DNA from 2 places in the Shewanella sp. S1-58-MNA-CIBAN-0166 genome. Region 2 is predicted to be linked to the other one. Evidence: predicted binding sites of a transcription regulator. Region 2 holds the regulator's gene; the other holds the start of a gene.

Region 1 (3,732 bases), on a different contig from region 2:
TTTGCAAAATGTAAACGTGAATAAATGTTAAGCCGGTAAAATTCAGCAACCTCTTTTTAGCAAATACATTATCAATTGTTAAGTTAATAGCATTATCTTACTCGTCTTGATGACCATATGCTGTGTGTTAAACATCAAGAAGAGATAACCGTAAAATCCCACCTTAAATATGGATAGAATAATCATATCCATAGTGGTGTAGAGTAATATTTAACATATTAAAAGGAGTAAGCTGACTTTACAGCATGACGGGATATATACTATTTGTTAAATATTATTGTTGCCTAATTAACTAATCCGAATAGTTATGCATAAAATATAAGTAATAACCTAATAAAGCGCTATATAAGACGATTAGAGTATAAATAACATATCACCACAGCCACAAAGCATTAGTTTTACTAATGCTAACGCTTAATTTTTCTAGTTTGTCAGATTAGTGTATACATTCTATTATTGCCTCGTTTTCAGGACACATCTGATTCAGATGTTGAAAACCAAGAACTCCAAACTGATGTAACCCAATACCTCAGTTATCCCTAGTTCTTATGCTTGACTTCCTTCCTTAAATTTGTTGATTGCAAATTATTTAGCCCACTTGGATTAAGTGGGTTTTTTTTACCTTTTTTTTAGCATCTTTATAAACCCAAATGAGAAGCGTTGCGAAAAAAATTGTAAATTCGAGCGCTACTGATAGGTTGAACCCTTTCAAATGATCACCACGCAAAATACCCTTACATGTTTTATTGATTAGGCTCTTAAAGGAACGATGGTTCATTTATAAAAGAGTATTGTCGATTTGGCTCAATTTAGTGTTACGAATGTTGAATAAATGCCGAGTAAAGCAGACTGATAAACACAGGGAGACTTTGGCTGTCGTATCAATACTATTTATTAGAAAAATAGCTGACTCAAGTTACTAGCAACATCGTGACTCAAGTAAATTGATATCTCAATCATATCCAGTAATAAGGACTACTGCCCATGGCTGAGCAGTGAGTGATACATGAATGGGTTTATATAGGCTTGGTTATTTTAATCACGACTCTGCGGTTCATCTTACGTTCTTCTGCAAGATCATTGCCTGTTACATGGCGTTTTTCACCATGACCCGATGTATGAATCCGATCCTTAGGAATACCACTAGCAATGAGAATATCTTTCACTGAGTCCGCACGTTTATCTGACACCTTTTGGTTAACCGAGCGTCCACCGTAACTGTCGGTGTAAGCATCAATCAGTACAAGCTCGACTTCAGGGTCATAAGACAAATAACGCTGTATTTTCTGTAATTGTTGGGTAGAAAAACGAGTCAGCTCTACCCCACCTTCTTGGTAATTTAACACTGTAAAAGCAATATCATCAAAACTGTAAGGCAGTAAATTAGCCAAGCAGGCGCGAAATTCACGGTATTTACCGCCAAAATTAGCTGACGACAATCCCACGGCAATTTTAGCGTTTTGATTATACCAATCCGCATAATAAAACGTGGGCTCCATTCCTTGACTCAACTCATTCAACATCGACCAAGCGGCTTTTTTGGGTACTTCACCATTAAATTGCTTATTGTAAGTCAGTTGAGTGATTTCTTTAGAATTGTGTCCAGGACGCCAACTAGGGGCTCGACTAATTAATGTCGCGTTGGTCACCGAATCAGGTTTTAACCACATATCTAACGTAAAATGTAAATTTAGCTCTTTACCGGCATTACTGGTAAACACAGCACGCCCATAGTCAGGAATATCATGTTCAAGACGGCATTCTATCGGATTGTTCTCACCGATACGCCATGCTGAGTTTTCCAGTGACGCAACGTAGTGCCTCAAATCGGCATTAGCCGTTGAGCAAAGACACAAACTTGTGAGGACCATCAGTTTTCGCCACATAAAACCACCCTTTATACCCGATTACATTTGTTCTATCGGCCATAAAGTCAGTTCCTTTAGTAAACAATCATGTTTAATCGATGATAAAAACCACAATCAAACATGACACTGCGCTTGAGTTTGCGCATAATACTCGGCTTATATCATTTGCACCGATGAATGATAGCTATTGAGGATAAAAACTGTAATGACTGATATTTGCGACGCTAATAAGTTTAAACACCGATTTCGTGGTTATTTCCCTGTTGTTATCGATGTCGAAACTGCTGGGTTTAATGCTAATACCGATGCGTTGCTTGAAATTGCCGTCAGCTTACTAAAAATGAATAGTGATGGGATCATTGTACTTGATAGAACCCTTCATTTTCATATTGAGCCTTTTGAAGGCGCGAACTTAGAGCCTGCAGCTTTAGCTTTTAATGGTATAGACCCCACTAATCCACTTCGTGGTGCAGTAGACGAAAAAGTCGCTTTTTTAGAGATTTTTAAAGAAGTAAAAAAAGCCCAAAAAGCAGCAGATTGTCATCGCAGTATCATTGTCGCGCACAATGCCGCTTTTGATTTAGGTTTTGTTAACAAGGCTATTGAACGAAATGGTTTAAAACGTTCTCCTTTTCATCCTTTTGCTAGCTTTGATACCGCGACACTTGCAGGCCTGGCTATTGGACACACAGTATTAGCTAAAGCCTGTAAAATGGCAGGGATCGATTTCGACAACAATGAAGCCCATTCAGCATTATATGATACCGAACGTACCGCCGAACTATTTTGCCTTATAGTCAATCGATGGAAAGCATTGGGTGGTTGGCCATTAGCGGCTGTGGAAGATGATACCGACTCAGCAAGCGAATAATGAATACTCAGCCCTTTGATCTCATGCCAGCCATCTACACTCAGCTAGTGCGATAACAAAGTATTAATTTTATCCAATAAAAAAGCTGCCGAAGCAGCTTTTTTATTATCTCTGACTTGCTAGATTATAGCTTGTCAGAATTATCTTTTAGATATGCAGCAACACCTTCAGTGCTTGCAGTCATACCTTTTTCGCCTTTTGACCAGCCCGCTGGACAAACTTCACCGTGCTCTTCATGGAACTGAAGTGCGTCAATCATACGGATCATTTCATCAACGTTACGGCCTAGTGGTAAATCGTTAACCACTTGGTGACGAACTTGGCCTTCTTTGTCTACTAAGAAAGAACCACGGAAAGCCACACCAGCTTCTGGATGCTCTACGTCGTATGCTTTACAAATTTCGTGCTTAACATCAGCAACTAGAGTGTACTTAACTTGGCCAATACCACCCTTGTCTACTGGAGTGTTACGCCATGCGTTATGAGTAAACTGTGAATCAATAGAAACACCAATCACTTCAACACCACGTTTAGTGAACTCTTCCATACGGTGATCAAAAGCAATTAGCTCTGATGGGCATACAAAAGTAAAATCGAGTGGGTAGAAGAAAATAACTGCAGGCTTACCTTTAATTGCGGTAGCAAGGTTAAATGTGTCAACAATTTCACCAGAACCAAGAACGGCTGCTGCGGTAAAATCTGGGGCTGGACGGCCTACTAATACGCTCATTATCTATCTCCATTTAATGGCTTAAACACTCAACAACGGTATATGCGTATCGCAAAATGATGATCCACCAAGCAATTACCCATACCGTTGGGACTTATATCAGTCGTATACCATACATCTAAATTAACGGACTTATAAGTCATTTCAGATGAAAGTTGGTTTACTTGCTGAAAAATAAAACATGATGACCCATTAAATAATAAGTTTCAAATATGACAAAATGATTTGATAACAAGATTTCACTCATCACTATCAACAACCAT
Region 2 (3,732 bases):
CTATACCCCAGCCGATTTAGTGAGAGCATTACCACAAAGTTTAGCCAATTTACTCGACAATCAAGGCGACGATATAGTTAAACGTGGTGGTGTTGTGGCGTTTGTTGGTCCAACCGGTGTAGGTAAGACAACTTCTTTAGCTAAAATAGCCGCTCGCTTTGCCGCCCATCATGGCCCAGAGCAGGTAGCATTGATTACCACCGACCATTATCGTATTGGTGCCTATGAGCAATTAGCGACTTATGGCAAAATAATGGGCTGTCCGGTTAAGCAAGCACATGATTTAACCGAATTAGAACAAATTTTATATCAATTTAGAAATCGTAAGTTAGTATTAATTGATACCGCAGGTATGGGACAGCGAGATATGCGCTTATATCAGCAACTGGATAATTTAACAGCAAATAGTAGGATCCCAATTCGGAGCTACTTAGTCTTATCTGCGACTGGTCAACGTCGTGTGTTACAAGATGCTGTAGAACATTTTAAACGAATTCCATTAGCGGGTGCGATTTTAACAAAGTTAGATGAATCGATATCAATTGCAGGTGCATTGAGCGTATTGATTCAAAATGAGTTACCATTAAGCTATGTTACTGACGGTCAACGTGTTCCTGAGGACATGAAAGTAGCAGATACGTTAGAGTTGGCTAAAAAGGCTCTCGCGGCGTTAAATGAAACAGAACAACAATCGTCACAAGACACAGTGTGGTCTAATGACACAGCCTATGCATTTGAGTAAAGATATGACTCGGGATCAAGCAAGTGGTTTACGTATGATGAATCAACCAAATAACGATAAAGTTAAAGTAATTGCCGTATCCGGTGGTAAAGGCGGAGTGGGTAAAACCAGTGTGTCAATTAATACTGCGGTAGCACTAGCTGAAAAAGGCAAACGCGTATTAGTGCTTGATGCCGATTTAGGTTTAGCCAACGTCGATGTCATGCTTGGGATACGTGCTGAGAAAAATTTATCTCATGTTTTGTCCGGAGATGCCGAATTAGATGACATCATTGTTCGTGGACCTAAAGGTATTGGTATTGTTCCTGCCACATCGGGTTCTCAAGCGATGGTTGAGTTGTCGCCAGCACAACATGCTGGACTTATCCGTGCATTTAGTGAAATGCGAACTCAGTTCGATATTTTAATTGTGGATACTGCTGCTGGTATATCAGACATGGTGCTGAGTTTTTCTCGTGCATCACAGGATGTATTGATAGTCGTTTGCGACGAACCAACATCAATTACTGATGCTTATGCGCTGATTAAAATTTTAAGTCGTGAACATGGTGTGTTCCACTTCAAAATTGTGGCAAATATGGTACGTAGTTTACGAGAAGGTATGGAATTATTTGCTAAACTCAGTAAAGTGACGGATAGATTTTTAGATGTTGCTTTAGAATTAGTGGCAACAATACCATTCGATGAAAATTTACGTAAAGCTGTTCGTAAGCAAAAGTTAGTTGTTGAAGCGTATCCTAAGTCGCCTTCAGCTATTGCTTATCATGGATTAGCCAATAAAATTATGACTTGGCCAGTTCCACAACAGCCAGGTGGTCATTTAGAGTTTTTTGTTGAACGTCTTGTACAACGTAAGCCGATACAAGAAGGAAGAACGAGTGAATAAAGCCGCCGCGTATACTCAGTTCGATAACAAAACGTCTATTGTTGAACAGTATGCACCGTTGGTAAAAAGAATTGCTCATCATATGCTGGCAAGATTACCAGCATCGGTGCAACTTGATGATTTATTACAAGCTGGGATGATGGGGTTACTTGAGGCCTCATCTAAATTTGATAACAGTAAAGGGGCTAAGTTTGAAACCTTTGCAGGCATCAGAATTCGTGGTGCAATGATAGATGAAATTCGACGTGGTGACTGGGTTCCGCGCTCAGTTCATCGTAATAATCGTCTAGTAGCACATGCAATTGATGAATTGGGGCAACTGCTTGGAAGAGATGCCAATGATACAGAAATTGCTGAAAAACTTGATATGTCTCTCGATGAATACCATCATATCTTAAATGATGTTTCTGTTGGTAAAATCATAGGCATAGAAGACCTTGGCGTGTCGCAAGATGTGTTAATCACAGACAACGAAACGCCAGATGAAACCTTTGACTCGCTTGCTGAAATTCAATTCCAATCTGCATTGGTTGAAGCAATTAAGACATTGCCAGAAAGAGATGCATTAGTGTTGTCGTTGTATTACGACGAAGCATTAAATTTAAAAGAAATCGGTGCCATCCTTGAAGTTAGCGAATCGCGAGTAAGCCAGATATTAAGTCAGGCAATGCTCAGATTAAAAGCGAAACTCAAGCATTGGACACAAGAATAATAACTTATCTAGAGCAAACGAGTGTCAGCTCACCGGAGGAAACCTTGGACAAGAATATGAAGATTCTTATTGTTGACGATTTTTCAACAATGAGGCGTATCATTAAGAACTTGTTGCGAGATTTGGGATTTAATAATACCCAAGAAGCAGATGATGGCTCAACAGCCCTACCTATGTTACAAAAAGGCGATTTTGATTTTGTGGTAACAGACTGGAATATGCCTGGAATGCAAGGTATTGATTTACTTAGAGCAATCCGTGCAGATGATTCGTTAAAGCATTTACCTGTGCTAATGGTAACTGCAGAAGCTAAGCGTGAACAGATTATTGCTGCAGCGCAAGCCGGTGTAAATGGTTATGTCGTAAAACCTTTTACCGCAGCTACGTTAAAAGAAAAGTTAGACAAAATCTTTGAACGACTCGCATAAGCAAGGATAAGTCATGCAGGCATCAATATCGGGGTTAATCACTCTCGAACAGGCCCAAGAACTTGTTGAATTGCTTACCTTGGGTCAACAAGATAAAGCCGATGAAATGATCAGAGAGCTTGCAACGCCATTGCAGCGTGAGCTTTTTGAAGAAGTCGGTAAACTAACTCGACAACTCCATAGTGCACTAAAAGATTTTCAAGTTGATAACCGTTTATCTGAATTAGCCAATACCGAAATACCAGATGCTAAAGAAAGATTGAACTATGTTATCGACATGACAGAACAAGCTGCAAATAAAACCATGGATGCAGTTGAAGAATGTCTACCTTTGGCCGATACCATCATTAGCAATATACAATCAGTGACGCCAATGTGGGATAAATTGATGCGTCGTGACATAGAAATGGGTGAGTTTAAGTCACTTTGTCATGATGTTCAGCAGTTTATGTTACATAGTGAAAATGATTCTAATCGTCTTCGCGAGTTATTAAATGAAATTTTGATGGCGCAAGACTTCCAAGATTTGACGGGGCAAATGATCCGTCGAGTGATTGATTTAGTTCGTGAAGTAGAAAGTAATCTGGTCTCAATGCTAACGGTATTCGGAGATCATACTACCGAATCATTGCCAACTATAAACGAAAATAAAATAGAAGCAGAAGGTCCCATCATGCATGCTGAACTGCGTGAAGATGTGGTGACAGGTCAAGATGAAGTAGACGATCTGCTATCAAGTCTGGGTTTCTAATTAGGAGTCAATTTAATGTCTTTTGATGTTGATGAAGAGATACTCCAGGACTTTTTAATTGAAGCTGGCGAGATTTTAGAGCTTCTACAGGAGCAGCTAGTTGCCCTTGAAAATAATCCTGATGACAGTGATTTACTCAATGCTATTTTCCGTGGATTCCATACTGTTAAAGGTGGGGCTGGTTTTTTAAGTCTAAAACCGATGGTTGACGTG

Evidence for each region. The regulator FliA, encoded in region 2, starts transcription of late flagellar genes. The targets are predictions, from matches to a motif close to CTAAAGNTNNNNNNNNNNNNGCCGATA.
Region 1: AAEY99_RS14585 (flagellar protein MotY) is a predicted target of FliA. The motif match lies at 1,920-1,946, and genes of this name have one in related genera.

What each region holds. Positions count from the first base shown of each region.
Region 1 covers NZ_JBEOPN010000024.1:5,935-9,666, forward strand. Annotated here, with positions in the region: gene AAEY99_RS14585 (flagellar protein MotY) at 1,017-1,886, opposite strand; gene rnt (ribonuclease T) at 2,074-2,739, shown strand; gene AAEY99_RS14595 (peroxiredoxin) at 2,864-3,469, opposite strand.
Region 2 covers NZ_JBEOPN010000031.1:30,903-34,634, reverse strand. Annotated here, with positions in the region: gene flhF (flagellar biosynthesis GTPase FlhF) at 1-742, shown strand, start outside; gene AAEY99_RS16950 (MinD/ParA family protein) at 747-1,628, shown strand; gene AAEY99_RS16945 (RNA polymerase sigma factor FliA) at 1,621-2,340, shown strand; gene cheY (chemotaxis response regulator CheY) at 2,385-2,768, shown strand; gene AAEY99_RS16935 (protein phosphatase CheZ) at 2,782-3,519, shown strand; gene AAEY99_RS16930 (chemotaxis protein CheA) at 3,535-3,732, shown strand, end outside.